DNA from 3 places in the Paenibacillus sp. FSL H8-0104 genome. Region 1 is predicted to be linked to each of the others. Evidence: predicted binding sites of a transcription regulator. Region 1 holds the regulator's gene; each other region holds the start of a gene.
What was found. The regulator Rex, encoded in region 1, represses fermentation and respiration genes when NADH is low (regulators of the CRP and FNR family bind a similar motif). The targets are predictions, from matches to a motif close to TTGTGAAATATTTCACAA.
Positions count from the first base shown of each region.

Region 2: NST38_RS28805 (cytochrome ubiquinol oxidase subunit I) is a predicted target of Rex. The motif match lies at 3,216-3,233, and genes of this name have one in related genera.
Region 3: nirB (nitrite reductase large subunit NirB) is a predicted target of Rex. The motif match lies at 2,518-2,535, and genes of this name have one in related genera.

Region 1 is NZ_JBBOTC010000001.1:4,283,730-4,288,963, reverse strand. Features, by position in the region: gene dinG (ATP-dependent DNA helicase DinG) at 1-1,216, shown strand, start outside; gene NST38_RS18975 (redox-sensing transcriptional repressor Rex) at 1,436-2,089, shown strand; gene NST38_RS18970 (amidohydrolase) at 2,076-3,383, shown strand; gene NST38_RS18965 (DUF5590 domain-containing protein) at 3,421-3,951, shown strand; gene NST38_RS18960 (hypothetical protein) at 4,254-4,781, shown strand; gene NST38_RS18955 (AAA family ATPase) at 4,774-5,234, shown strand, end outside.
Region 2 is NZ_JBBOTC010000001.1:6,561,099-6,566,332, reverse strand. Features, by position in the region: gene NST38_RS28820 (glycosyltransferase family 4 protein) at 1-685, opposite strand, end outside; gene NST38_RS28815 (glycosyltransferase) at 687-1,679, opposite strand; gene NST38_RS28810 (tetratricopeptide repeat protein) at 1,679-2,971, opposite strand; gene NST38_RS28805 (cytochrome ubiquinol oxidase subunit I) at 3,355-4,770, shown strand; gene cydB (cytochrome d ubiquinol oxidase subunit II) at 4,715-5,234, shown strand, end outside.
Region 3 is NZ_JBBOTC010000001.1:4,929,568-4,934,801, reverse strand. Features, by position in the region: gene nirB (nitrite reductase large subunit NirB) at 1-2,428, opposite strand, end outside; gene NST38_RS21910 (metal-dependent hydrolase) at 2,704-3,411, shown strand; gene NST38_RS21905 (hypothetical protein) at 3,643-3,963, opposite strand; gene NST38_RS21900 (M42 family metallopeptidase) at 4,124-5,197, opposite strand.

The DNA of each region.
Region 1 (5,234 bases):
TGGTCTCTTGCCTGAACGAAGTGATGCTTCACCGGGAGAGACGGGGCAATTTTCACTGCGTCTGAAAGCATCTCAGAAACCTGCAAAATGGCAGGAGTTGCAGGATCTGGAGAACCAGATTTATGTGACTCTGGGCGATTTGGTTCGCAAAGGGGACAAATTGCTGCTTGAAGTGAAAGAGGATCAGGATGATTATCAATCGGATAGTCTGATCACGGACATTACAGGATTGCTGAAAGATCTGACCACATTGAAGGAGAATCTACGTTTCTTCATGCGTATGGATGACGCCAAAACGGTGTACTGGATGGAAGCCAGCGGTCAGTTCCGCAGTAAATCTCTTCAGCTGTATGCCGTACCTGTAGATGTCAGTGCCCAACTTAAGGATTTATTTTTTGACAAAAAGAAAAGTGTTGTGCTTACATCGGCTACGCTCTCGGTAGATAAGTCATTCCAGTTCATGATTGAGCAGCTTGGCTTACAGGAAGCCTCTGAGAATAATCGGCTGTTAACGTCGATGCTGCCATCACCTTTCAACTATCGCGATCAGGCACTTCTGGTGATTCCGCGTGATTTCCCGAGTGTGAAGGGAAGTGTGGGTGATGCGCACTTTGTTAATATGCTGGTGCAATCACTTGCAGAGACGGCAATTGCTACGCGTGGACGCATGATGGTTCTGTTTACTTCATACAAGATGTTGCGACAGGTCTATGATCCGCTGAAGGAGGCACTGTCTGGCAACGACATCTCGTTGCTTGGGCAAGGCGTTGACAGTGGAAGTCGTTCCAAATTGACTCGCAGGTTCCAAGATGCCAAAGCAACGGTACTTCTGGGCACAAGCAGCTTCTGGGAGGGTGTAGATATCCCGGGAGAGGCGTTAACTTGTCTCGCTATTGTGCGACTGCCGTTCCAGCCACCGAATCATCCGTTGGTGGAAGCCAAGAGTGAGTTGCTTCAGGAGCAGAAGAAAAATCCGTTCATGAAACTGTCCGTGCCACAAGCGGTCATTCGTTTCAAACAGGGATTTGGCCGATTGGTACGTACAGCAAAGGACAGAGGAATTGTCATTGTTTATGATACACGGGTGATTGAAGCGTATTATGGTAAATTCTTTTTATATTCATTACCTGGACCCAAAATGGAGCATATGCTCACGGAGCAGATGGTTCCACGAATTACCGAGTGGTTGGAAAAACCTGCTAATGAACAAAAATAATGGTTGTTTTGTTCGTTATATCATTGCATGACACTATCGTTTGGCGTTAAACTTTATTAGATATTTCCGTATCCGATTAAAGTAGTTGCACGTAAGAACTTATAACCTAAATTACAAGGAGCATTCTGTATAAAATGTCACGTTTATCTTTGAGTTTTATACAGAATGCTCATCTTTTCATCTATTATTTTATCGTGGCCTTGGTAAGGGGGAGCAAGAATGAAATCGGATAAAATTTCGGAAGCGGTGGTACGACGTCTGCCTGTTTACTTGCGTTATTTGAACGAGTTGCATCAGCGTGAGGTGGCTACTGTTTCTTCTCAAGAGCTTGGACAGAGGCTGGATCTGAATCCGGCCCAAATTCGTAAAGACCTGGCTTACTTCGGTGATTTTGGTCGTAAAGGGATCGGGTATGATGTATCCTATTTGATCGAGAAAATTCGTCACATTCTCAAAATCGATCAGCAAATTAATGTAGCTCTGGTAGGAGCGGGTAACCTCGGTCAAGCCTTGTCCAACTACAACGCATATCTGAAAGACAACATGAAGATTGTTGCTGTATTTGATGCATATGGACCGAAGATAGGTAGTCAAATCAACAGTTTGACGGTAAAACCAATGGATGAATTGACGGAAGCGGTTAAAATGGAAAACATTCGCATCGGAATTATCACGGTTCCGGATACGGAAGCCCAAAATGTAGCCGATCAGCTTATTGAATCAGGAATTGAAGCGATCCTTAATTTTGCACCAACCATTCTAAAAACACCGCCGCATATCCGCATTCACCATGCTGACTTTACAACAGATCTGCTTAGTTTGGCCTATTACTTGGATACTGGAAAGGACGACGAGGAAGATGACAACAAATAGATGGGTAATTCACAATGGCAAATTTGCTGTTAATGAAGGCGGCACAACATGGAACGTGGTCCAAGGATACATGGTTGTTGAGAATGACAAGATTGTGCATATTGGTGAGACATTGCCGGATGAAGACAAAAATTGTACCAAAGTGGATGGAAAAGGACTGTTCTTCCTGCCGGGTCTGATCAATACGCATGGTCATGCAGCGATGTCGTTGCTCAGAGGGCACGGAGACGATCTTGCATTGCAAGTATGGTTGCAGGAAAAAATGTGGCCGATGGAAGCGAAAATGACTTCAGAAGATGTATATTGGGGAACTTCGCTATCAGTGCTTGAAATGTTGAAAGGCGGAACTACAGCTTTCCTGGACATGTACGATCACATGGATCAAGTTGCCAAAGTTGTGGAGCAATCCGGCGTTAGAGCGGCACTGGCACGTGGTGTAATCGGGCTGTGCTCGGAAGAAGAACAATTGCGGAAGCTGGAGGAGTCGGCAGCGTTTGCACGTGAGTGGAATGGACAGGCAGATGGTCGCATTACAACCGTAATCTCGCCACACGCCCCATATACATGCCCTCCTGACTACATAGAGAAGCTTGTGCAGGTCGCGAACGACCTAAACCTTCCCCTTCATACACATATGTCGGAAACGCTTCGTGAAGTCGAGCAGAACGTGGCTGATTATGGACTGCGTCCTGTGGCACATCTGGAGAAACTGGGCTTTTTCTCTCGTCCATCCCTGGTTGCACATGCGGTGCATCTGAATGACGAAGAGATTGAGATTCTGGCCCGCCATGATGTGGCTGTATCCCATAACCCGGGAAGTAATCTGAAACTCGCTTCCGGTGTTGCGCGGGTACCTGCGTTGCTGAAAGCAGGAGTTACCGTGTCACTCGGAACAGACGGTCCAGCAAGTAACAACAACCTGGATATGTTCGAGGAAATGAGACTGGCTGCATTGATTCACAAAGGTGTATCTGGTGACCCGACGGCAGTGCCAGCAGGCGAAGCGTTATTACTCGGAACGTCATACGGTGCCAAATCCATCTTCTTGAATAATACCGGAGCACTTCAGGTTGGCATGAAGGCTGATTTTATCGCCCTTAACATTGAACAGGCACATTTCTATCCACATACAGACCTGATCTCACATACGATTTACTCGGCTTCTGCCAAAGATGTTGAACACGTATGGGTGGATGGAAAACAAGTAGTGAAACATGGCGAATGTCTGACGCTGGATGAAGAACGCATTTTGCGTGAGTCTCAATTGGCATTTGATGGTCTGCTTGCTCGTTAATTGCAGGACAGCATCATAGGGAAAGGAAGTTCGGCTTTTGAAGAAAAAAAAGAAGTGGATATGGATTTCGCTGCTTGCACTGGTTCTGATTCTGTTTGGACTTCAGCGTTATTACGTTCATGTCACGCAGGACCAACGCAAGGAAGAAGCGCTCGCCATACAAGCAGCACAGGAGCAACTGGGCATTACATCCTATGATGAATTGCGTAAGTACATCTGGGGAGACAAAGAAGGCTCTGACAACATCTACTGGACCCTGATCGGCAAAAACAAGGATAACCAGGATGTTATGGTCTGGGTTAAGTTCGACGCAAACAATCAACCGGTTAAGGGTGCAAACGCTGTACACAGTGAGCTGCTGCAGAATGGCATGTCCGAAGCGCAGATACGCAATCGCTTCAGTTCTGAAGTTCCTGCCGGTGAGATTAAACGAATCATGCCCGGAGTTGTGAATGGAATATATGTGTGGCAAGTGTATTATAAAGACGGTACGCATAACCACTATCGCTTTTATCGTTTTAGCAACGGAGAACAGGTGGACCTGGTCTACACACTCCCGAACAGCTAGAACAAATAGAGTGACATAACTAGAGAATGTAAAGAAATGAAAGAACCGGCAGACGGATATCCGACTGAACCGGTTCTTTGTGTTGCCTGTAAATATATTTGATTTAAATAGTTAAAATTAATAATTTATTCATATTTTCGCCTTCGAAATTGTATATACGATGTGATATACTCAGATATGTACTCAAAGTTACATTCAAAAACAAATAATCCTGTCGAAATTCTCGCAGGAGTCAATGTGCACATATTCGTATATACCAATAAGCCAGTAGGTTGGGCCAAATTCTGGGAGGGGTAATTCACTTGAAGCTAAAAGTATTGCCTATTGCTTTAACTGCCGTCATTTCAGCCGTTGTGTTGTTTGGAGGTTGGTTTGTATATCGTCAGGTGGCTGTGCAGAATCCGATTGAAAAAATGGTAACCCAGTACGATGGAGTCAACGACGTTCAATTAACTATTAACCGCAATGACGTACAATTGAAACTGGATCTGCAACCTGATGTTGATTTGGGCAGACTGGTACAATATATTCACAAAGAAGGACAGACCCTGATTGGAACACGCTCACTAAAGTTGGATGTTGTGGATCATTCCAGTGAAGCACTGGAAAGTTGGTGGGGGGATGCGATGTTCACCGTAGCTCAGGCGATGGAGAACAAGCAATACACCGAGATTACACCAACGTTGTCCAAGATGGCGACGAATGGAATTAAGGTAAATACAGCGATGGATGACAACAATGTATATGTCAGTCTCAGAGACGGAGATGCCAGCAAGTTTATTATTCTGCCGCGTGTGCCCGGTCAGATAGGAGTGTGGCCTAATGCCTAAGTGGACAAAAGAAGTTGCCATCGGATTTTTTCCCGTATTGATTATTTTCCTTGCTTTTACTGGTGTTAATATTGTTCCGATCCTGATTGCAGCAGTGCTTGTCGGAGCTTTGCTGTTCATGATGCAAATGCGTGGCGGGATTACAGTAGGCGCTGCACAGGAACGTAAACGGAAGAAAAAAGGACCTTCCAAGCTTACTTTTGAAGAAATTGGCGGACAGGACAGTGCCAAGCAGGAATTGCGTGAAGCGCTTGACTTTCTGATCAAACATGAAGAAATCCGGAAGTTCGGGATTCGCCCGTTAAAAGGGATCTTGCTGACGGGCCCTCCAGGGACAGGGAAAACGTTGATGGCCAAGGCTGCTGCCCATTACACCGATTCTATTTTTGTAGCAGCATCGGGTAGTGAGTTCGTGGAAATGTATGTTGGTGTGGGTGCCAGCAGAATTCGGGA
Region 2 (5,234 bases), 2.3 Mb from region 1:
CAGCACCACTTGTTCCATCCTTGCCTTCTACAGCTTGCACTCCTGATATAACTGCACCAGCACTCTCTACATGACTTGCCAGATCATTCCTCCATGCGACAAGCCATTCGTCTTCCTGTTCTTGCTCAAAGGTTCGCGTTGGTGGGGCAGGTGTGAAATAGGACGTATCCACTGCATTGGGAATCAGGACAACCTGCCTTGGATCGGTATAGGTGCACGCAGCTCGGCAAAAGGTCTGGAAGTGAGAATCCACGGATACAATGCGCACGAGTCCATCCAGAGCCAGTTGAATATGTTCCGCGACTTGTTGTTTGGTCTCCAGTGGCAGTCCGGGACGATCCCAGTTAATGCCGTGACAGATGCCAAGACTGCCGGGTTTGTAGGTGATGGGTTGCCACAGACAGCTGGCATAGATCACTGGGCCGCGCGCTGCTGCTGCCATCCGGTCAAAGGCTTCCGGTACATTATCCATGTCGTACGAATAACCAAATACGTCAATCTGCTCCGTCCGAGTCTGGAATGCTTCAAAATAGGACAGTTGATGAACTTCGGGAATATGCCCGAGTCCTCGGATGACACTGCACAGATCCAGAATATATCGCTCCAGTCCACCACCAAATACACGACCGAATTCCCGGTTGTACCCGTCGGTGAAACTATGCGTCAGAATACTCACCACGCCCATCTCACGGTCCCTCCTTCCAGGGAATCAGCCGAGGTTCCGGATCGAGAATAGACTCGTAGTGTGCAAGATTGCCCCACTCACCGCTAGGATCAATGCGCTTGTAACGCAAATATTTACGAACCCGGTCCTCCAGACTGCCTGCCCATCCGAGATGCTGAACCTTCAATTCCGTGCTGACCCCAGGCAATACCGTGCAGGACAAGGGGAGGCGGGGAACATGATGATTCTGTTGTGGATAAAAATAAGGATATCCAGGCATATACCGTACAAGTGAAGCGGTATGCCGTTTGTGCAGAGACCAGAGATCATCTTCCCGGTAGTGGGTCCGGCCACCCCACATATCGTAGAATCGGAATGCAAACCAGTCCGCATACTCCTGATTAATCAGAGTGCGTATGGCTTTCTTGGCCTCTGAGCTGTACAGCTCATCCGCATCAACTGAAAGCAACCAGTCGGGACATGTTCCCGCAGCCGCTTGCCACAAGGTGTTGCGAAGTCGCCATTCCTCGGCGAACAGTGGTTTCTCCAATACCTCCAGACGGACCACCTTTGGATAGGTTTTGCACATGTCCGGTGTTCCGTCTGTGCTGGCATCGTCCACAATGACGATCTCATCCACGAACTCACTCAGATCATGCAATACTTCTTCAAGGTATCGGCCACGTTCATTGCGAACCTGGAGCATGGCGGTCAGCTTGTTGCCTTTGTTTTTGCGAACCCGACGAATGGAGAAGGGTTCTTTGAATATACTTGTTTCCTCATGTGTTACAGCAGCATTCTGTTCTGCCTGACCTTGTGAATCATTCCAGTGATGCACTTGGCTTCGGATGTCCTGCGTTGGTTGTGCATGATCCGGGGTGTGATCTTCATTTTCCAATGCGTCTGTATGTGTTCGATCGACTGTTTCGGTTGGCGTGTAAGTGGTTTCGGTTCGGATATCCCTGTGCACCATTGGTCCATTCAACTGTTGTCTACGCTTCTTTGGGTCCAGCATCATGGCACCTCCCCAAGCAATTGCTGTACAGCATGATCCAACAGCTCCAGCTCGACAATCCGGACCAGCGCATCTTCATCCTCCAGTGCTGTCTCAAGGAAATGTCGGACTGCCCCGTGTCGTTCCCCTCGCAGTGCCAGCGCACTGCCGGATAATTGCTGGTAATCCCGGCGACTGGCATCATCCTGAATATCGACTGCATGCACCAGAGCCAGTGCTTCTTCCACACGTCCAGTCTCCTGGTAAATGCGGAATTTCCAATGTCTCGCCGTTTCTCCGCCAAGTTCGTCCAGGATACGCAGGGCGTTTCCGTAATCATCGTTCATACGGAGTAGTTCCGCTCGTACAAGTTGATCTTCTCCTGCCTCAAACCAGCGACAGAGCTGTTCATAATGATGCCGTTCTTGTTCATCGGCTGCACTAATTCCGTACACCCGCAGGGCGTCCTCCAACTGTCCGGCCCGGGCATGAATGGCAGACAGGAATCTATAGTGGGAGACTACACAATCACTGCGACCATTCATGACCGCATGGGTGAAGGCCTCTTGCAACGAATGGACGGCCCGCGGATCTTCAAGCAAGTACTCATAGGCTGCCAGCAAAAAGGATATCGTCTCATGTGCACCTGCTTTGGCACGCAACTGACGGTAGAAGTCGGCACGTACACTGCATTGAAGCAGGGTGACGCTATCTGGAGTGCCTGACAGGATCTGCCGCAGCGCATGCAAGAAGAGCAGTTCGTAGTCCCGGAGAGGGACTTCGAGATCATCCTTTTGCATCGTACCCGCAGGTGCAGGGTCTTCTCCGCCCAGCCAGATGGCACGTACGCCTTGGAATAACAGCTTCATATAACGTGTTTCGGAGGATGTGCCTACCAGATCGGCGATGCCGACCAGTTTGGAAATACTGCTCTCCCATAGCGGAGATTCTGCTTCGTTTCCAGCAGGCTCAGGGAGCAGGGCAATACATAGCTCAGGCTCCAGCGAAGCTGTAGCCATTAGCCAGTAGGGATGGGCGACTACGGCTACGGTGCGAGGTTCCAGCAATAGCTGCTCAGCCTCAGGGAGGGAGATGATGGTAATGACCGGAGGTACATCTTCTGTTTGCGTCAGGCTGCTGACATAGTAGACCTCTCCCTCGATCGACAGCAGTGCAGCAATATCGGGATAGGGAAAGGATGACCAGCCTCCTTTGCGAGGGAAGAGAACATACCGGACAGGGGGCAGTGTTGTACTGGCCTTATCCAGGCTGGCTTCGGTGTCTTCACCTGGTAGTGGTGCAGGTTTTTCCATGAATAGTTCACCTCACCTTGACTGTAATATGGAGCGTCATTCGCTCTGCATGTGTTTCATGCTTTCACTTCATATGTAAAGCCCTCACGGTACTTCGCATGATATGCCTGAGACTAACATATGGGCATTCCGTCCCAAACATGAGTATCTTCCATGAATAGATGAAGTTGGCAAGCTGTGATAAAAGGCTGAATTTTATCTTTTGTGTGACCAGGATCACTTTTTTTTGCTCTAGAGAGGAAGATTGTGATAATTCTCACATGTATAAAATAGGTAATCTGGCACAATACGTTCATCAACGTATTTGGCGGACAGACAGCGAAGGTGCAGCTTCAATGCCAAATACGCATACTGCGAAGTGAACAGAAAGAAGGGGTAACGGTATGGATCCGATTATGTTATCGCGTATCCAATATGCACTTACAACGATTTTCCATTTCTTTTTTGTCCCGCTATCCATCGGTCTAGTACTGTTGGTTGCGATTATGGAGACGTTGTACGTTGTTAAGGGTAAGGAAATCTACAAAACGATGGCGAAGTTCTGGGGCAAGCTGTTCCTGATTAACTTTGCCGTCGGGGTAGTCACAGGTATTTTGCAAGAGTTCCAGTTTGGTATGAACTGGTCCGAGTACTCCCGATTTGTCGGAGACGTGTTCGGTGCGCCACTGGCTATTGAAGCGCTACTGGCGTTTTTTATGGAGTCTACATTTATTGGATTGTGGATATTCGGATGGGATCGTTTGTCCAAAAAAGTGCATCTAGCCTGCATCTGGCTGGTGTTTGTCGGCACATTCCTGTCCGCGCTGTGGATTCTGGCAGCCAATTCATTTATGCAACATCCTGTTGGGTTTGAGATTAACAACGGCCGAGCCGAGATGAATGATTTCTTTGCACTCATCACGAATGGTCAGTTGCTCGTCGAGTTCCCACATACAATCTTTGGGGCATTGATGACAGGAGCCTTCGTTGTAACCGGGATCAGTGCCTACAAATTGATGAAGAAGCAGGATGTGGAGATCTTCCGCAAATCGTTTAATATCGCGATCATTATCGCTCTTGTTTCTTCATTTGGTGTAGCTTTCTCCGGACACTTCCAGGCGCAATATCTGGTGGAGACACAGCCGATGAAGATGGCAGCCAGTGAGGGCACATGGACAACGACAGAAGATCCGGCACCATGGACGGTGGTCGCTTTTATTGACCCGGATAAACAGGAGAGTACGGGTGAGATCAAAATCCCTGGATTGCTCAGTTATCTGTCCTACAGCAAGTTCTCCGGTAGTGTCAAAGGTATGAAGGAGCTTCAAGCTGAGTATGAACAGACGTATGGACCGGGGGACTACATCCCGCCGGTACGGACAACATTCTGGAGTTTCCGCATTATGATCGCAGCGGGTGGTTTAATGATTGCATTGGCGCTATACGGTACGTTCCTAGCCATGCGTAAGAAGCTGGAGGTCGCTGGAAAGTGGTTTATGCATCTGATGGTGTTCGCCATCTCCCTGCCGTTTATCGCCAATACGTCAGGTTGGATTATGACCGAGGTAGGAAGACAGCCATGGACAGTATTTGGCTATATGACAACCGAAGCCGGGGTCTCGCCGAACGTATCCGCAGGAACGATCCTGTTCTCGACCATCGCTTTTACCGCTGCGTATACGGTTCTCGGAATCGTGATGGTATACCTGTTCGTACGTGAGATCAAAGCAGGACCGTTTGCGGTCGAGAAGCCAGAAGATCACGATGAATCGGCCGATCCGTTCGGCGTGGATGGAGGTTATTCCGTTGTCACTAAGTGAGTTGTGGTTTTTGCTGATTGCCGTATTGTTTGTTGGTTTCTTCTTTTTGGAAGGTTTTGATTTTGGTGTGGGGATGTCTACAGGCATTATTGCCAAAACAGATCGTGAACGCCGGACCCTGATTAACTCAATCGGTCCGTTCTGGGATGGTAATGAAGTATGGCTGATTACGGCAGGGGGCGCGATGTTTGCTGCCTTCCCGCACTGGTATGCCACGTTGTTCAGTGGTTTTTACCTGCCACTTGTGGTGGTGTTACTCGCCTTGATTGGCCGCGGAGTTGCTTTCGAATTCCGCAGTAAAATGAAACAGCAGCGCTGGCGCAAAACATGGGACATCATCATTGTTGTCTCCAGCGCGCTGTTGCCTTTCCTGTTCGGCGTGGTCTTTGCCACATTGATGAAAGGTCTGCCCATTGATGGGGAGATGCAGTTGCGTGCAGGATTCCTCGATATTGTTAATCCGT
Region 3 (5,234 bases), 650 kb from region 1:
ATGGACGAGCTGATACTTCGATGCCATGGAACATTTTACTTTGGCCTTCTTCATTGCGAATCGCTTTTTGCCAAGGTTCTTCAACATGCTCAAGTGCAAATTCAATCCGCTGCATCAACGCTTTACGTTCCTCAAGGTTATCCACAACAACCGAACGAATATGCTCCAGACCCATGCGTTCCACCCACTCGGACGTCCGTTCCAGATAGTTACCTGTCTCGCGGTAATATTGCATGATGGCGCCGCACAGTTCAATCAACTCTTCATCCGTTTTCACTTTGCATAAGGAATCAGCCAGTCTTGCTTTAATACCGCCGTTACCACCGATGAAGATCTCCCAGCCTCCGTCGTTACCAACGATACCGATATCTTTGGTACATGCCTCTGCACAGTTTCGCGGACAACCGTTGACGGCATATTTAAACTTGGCTGGCAGATCCAGACGTTCGAATTTACGTTCGATGCGAGCACCCATGGCCATGGAATCCTGTGTACCGAAGCGGCAGAATTGGGAGCCGACACATGTTTTGACCGTACGCAGCGATTTGGCGTATGCATAACCTGAAGGCATATCCAGTTCAGCCCAGACTTTGGTCAAATCTCTTTTTTTGACACCAATCAAGTCGAGACGCTGACCGCCAGTCACTTTGACTGCTTTCACATCATATTTGACCGAAACGTCAGCGATGCGTTTGAGGTCTGCCGGTGTAGTTACACCGCCATACATCCGAGGTACAACCGTATACGTTCCATCTTTTTGAATATTCGCGTTCATACGTTCGTTAACAAAACGGGATTCTTTCTCATCTTCGTGTGTGTCTGGTGCAATCATGCCAAGGTAATAGTTGATCGCCGGACGACATTTGGAACAACCTTCTGGCTGACTCCAACCCAGTACATTCATGACCTCTTTGGTCGTTTGTAATCCTTTTTCACGAATCTCGGCTACGATTTCATCTCGACCCATGGAAGTACATCCGCAGATGCCCTGTTTGGCTCCAGTACTGAAACTGTCTCCAAGTACATATTGCAGAATCTGTTCCACAACCGGTTTACACCCACCGCAAGAGCGTGTTGCACCGGTACAGGCTTTGATTTCATCAACAGTGGTAAGGCCCTGGTTTGTAATTACATCAACAATGGCTCCTTTGGTTACCCCGTTACATCCACAGACGATTTCGTCCTCGGGCATCGTTTCAACAGAAGTTGCTTTCTTATGACCGCCGCAGCCTGTACCCATGAGTGAACCGTACAATTCCTCGGTCATTTCGGTTTGATTTTTAATCAGTTTCTGCAATTCGGCAGAATCCGTAATGTCACCGAAAAGAACAGCGCCGACCATTTTATTATCACGAAGCAGAATTTTTTTGTAAGTCCGTTTCCAGTCATCTTTGTGCGAAATGACGGTGTGCTCTGGACTGTCGATGAATTCACCGGTTGAAAAGACATCTACACCCGAAATTTTCAATTTCGTGGATACAACTGAACCTTCATAAGGAGCGGTCTCCACACCGCAGATATGTTTCGCCAGAATCATACCTTGTTCAAACAATGGGGCAACGAGGCCGTAACATACCCCGCGGTGCTCTGTACATTCCCCGACCGAGTACACATTCTCAAGTGAAGTCTGCATATAGTCATTCACGACAATGCCCCGGTTGACTTCCATACCGCTTTCCCGAGCTACGACCGTATTAGGTTTAATCCCTACAGCCATGACAACAAAATCAACATTCAGAACCGTATCATCTGCAAAACGTATCCCTTCAACGCGTTCGCCGCCCAGTAGTTCGGAGGTCTGCGCACCCATTTTGAAGCGGATACCCTGACGTTCGAGTTCCGCCTTCAACATGGCTGAAGCTTGTGGATCAAGCTGACGCTCCATCAGATCTTCCATCAGATGCACTACGGTAACTTCCATGCCAAGTTGTACCAAACCTTTGGCAGCTTCAAGGCCTAGCAGTCCGCCCCCGATAACGGCCGCTCGTTTATACTGCTTAGCAGCTTCCAGCATGACATTACAATCGGCGATATCGCGGAAACCGACAACACCTTCTTTGTCATGTCCTGGTACAGGGAGAATGAAGGAGTTGGAGCCAGTCGCAATGATGATTTTGTCATAAGGAACGCGAGTTCCATCTTCAGTCACAACTTCGTGTGTCTCGGCATCGATTCGTGTCACCGTTGTGCCTGTGTGCAATGTAATGCCGTAATCTTCATACCAGTGAAGGTCGTTCAGCACGATGTCATCCAGTGTTTTGCTTCCTTCCAATACATAGGACAACATAATGCGGTTGTAGTTAGGGTAGGGCTCTGTGCCAAAAACAGTAATATCAAATCGCGATGTTAATTTCAAAATTTGTTCTACGGTACTGATTCCTGCCATTCCGTTACCTATGATAACGAGTTTCTCTTTTTTTCCGTTCATGTGTGTATGCCTCCTTGGATAGACGCTGTACATTACCAACAATTTTAGTGGTTTATATTTGAAATTATACAAGTAGTTGACGACAGTTTATGTGATTTAATTCACTAATAAAGATAGAAGAGTCATAAATATAATAGTGTGAGCCCTATCACAGAAAGTTATATTTATTTTCATACAAATAAGAAATGCGAACTATTGTTCTTATTTTGTTTTCGTTGTAAAATCGGAACTGGGCCGTATTGTTCCCGATTTCTTCGAAAGGACGTTTTTGCATCATGATGGGAAGATCCCACCTTATTATCGGGACAGGCGTGTCGCTTTCTGTTCTGCAGTTGGCCGGTATGCCGGTGACTGCACCGGCAGTTACGGTTGCTCTGATTGGTTCGTTATTGCCTGACATTGATGAGCCAAATTCGCTGCTGGTATCCAGAGCCTTGCCTAACAGTCTGATCAGGTTGTTACAGACGATTCTGTTGCCCACAGCTGTATTTGTGTACTTCTATGTTCATGCCAAACCATGGAACCTGTTGCTTGCGATCCTCATTGCGCTCGTGTCATTCCTGCCTTCACGTTCGCTTCGCAAAGTGTTGATGTTTGTGATTGGACTTGGGCTGGTCTTCTATGGTCACGCGTTCGCACCGTGGAACTTGATTGCAGGCAGTTTGTTAATGCTCTGCACCACACTGACTCATAGGGGACTGACACATACCCTATACGGAACCGCAATATGGGCGGGCTTGTTGTACAGCACGACCCAGCAGCAGGGACCGGAGATTTGGGTAGCGGGAGGCACGGCATATGCGATGCATCTGTTGGCCGATTCACTAACCAATCGGGGTATTCGTCCGTTACCACCACTTAAGTGGCGCATACGGGTGAATCTGATGAGTACAGGGACCAAGCGTGGGGCCGTTGTAGAGAATGTCTGCATTGTGCTTACTCTTATTTTGGCCTGGATTGCATTCTCACCGCTATTTCTATAGCCATCCAAAAACGCCAGCCCGCATATTGTGGGCTGGCGTTTACAGGTATGGATTTCATAATGAATAAATCGTAATAACCTAGCCAATTCAGGATTGAGAAGGAGAATCAGTCAGGTCGTCAATATCGGAAGAACCGAATACAAATAAAACAACAAGAATGACAATGATCAGTAGTTCAGCGAACCCATTTCCGTCAAAGTCAGACATCACTTCAACCTCATTTCTTGGCGTTTAGGAATTGATTCTCTGTTGGAAAGCCCGTATAACGTCATTCAACGTCATATCGCCACCGATCTCATCGAGGAATTGCACCAGTTTGTCTTGATTCGAGGGTGTAATATTTTGTAGCGATTTATACTGCCCGACCAGTTCAACGACCAGTGTAGCTTCTCGAAACAACGTGACCGCATCCACTCTTAACTTCCCACTTACCAGTAATGCTGCAACGATAAGTTCCAGATTTCTTCCTTTAAGGTTGCCATTGAGAAGGGTGTTTGCGGCATTTGTTTTTTTGGAACCTTTATTCGATTTTCCGTTCCTTCTCACTGCCATAAAAGGTCCCCCGCTGCTTGGTGTTTAATTCATCTTCCGTTATTGTATCTTATGTGTAATTCCCTATAATGTTCGGCCTATTAATCTACGTGTCTAACTGATATCGTTGTGAATATAAAAAAAGAGACCTCCCGATGGTTAGGAGGTCTCTTGTCAACTGTTACGCGTTATTAATTATGGTATTCATCGTTGTCCGATCCAGACCTTTGACCAACTTCACGATCAGTTCTTTGGCCGCATCGTAGTCATCCGTATGAATGATGGAAGAAGAGGTATGGATATAACGTGCGCAGATACCAACAACTATTGATGGTACACCAATGCCACTCAGGTGAACTTGACCTGCATCCGTACCCCCTGGTGAGATGAAATACTGCATTTTAATCTGATTGGATGAAGCCGTATCTTGAACATATTCCACCATTCCGCGATGGGTGAACATACCCGGGTCAAAAATACGAAGCAATGCTCCTTCTCCGATATGTCCAAATGACTGTTTGTCACCTGTCATATCATTCGCCGCGCTACAGTCAAGTGCAAAGAAGATATCAGGCTGAATCAGATTGGCCGCCGTACGTGCACCGCGAAGCCCCAGCTCTTCCTGAACCGTTGCACCAGCATAAAGCGTGTTAGGCAGTTTTTCCTTGTGCAGCGCTTCAACCAGTTCAAGTGCAAGTCCTACGCCGTAACGATTATCCCACGCTTTAGCCATAATTTTCTTAGGATTGGCCATAGGCGTAAATTCACAGATCGGCACGATCTGCATCCCTGGATGAATGCCCCAGGATTCTGCTTCCGCACGGTTGTCTGCTCCAATATCGAGATACATGGAATTCAGATCAACAGGTTTGTTCCGCTGGGACTCGTCCAGCAAGTGTGCAGGTGTAGAACCTACAACTCCGGTAATCCGACGATCAGGTGTGATGATTTCCAATCGTTGAGACAGTACAGCCTGACTCCACCATCCACCCAGTGGACGGAACTTGATCATACCTGTTTCGGTAATGCCAGTAGTCATGAAACCCACTTCGTCAAAGTGTCCGGCTACCATAACTTTGGGACCGGATTCCTCCCCGCGTAATACACCAAATAGACTCCCCAGGCGATCCTGGACGAACTCATCGGTATAAGCGGAAAGCTTATCTTTCATCCAGCCGCGAAGCTCACGTTCAAAACCGGATGCGGAAGGAAATTCCGTCAACGTACGGAACATATCCATCGTTTTTTCATTCATGTGTCAACAACTCCTCTGTTGGTATGTATTTCAGGTC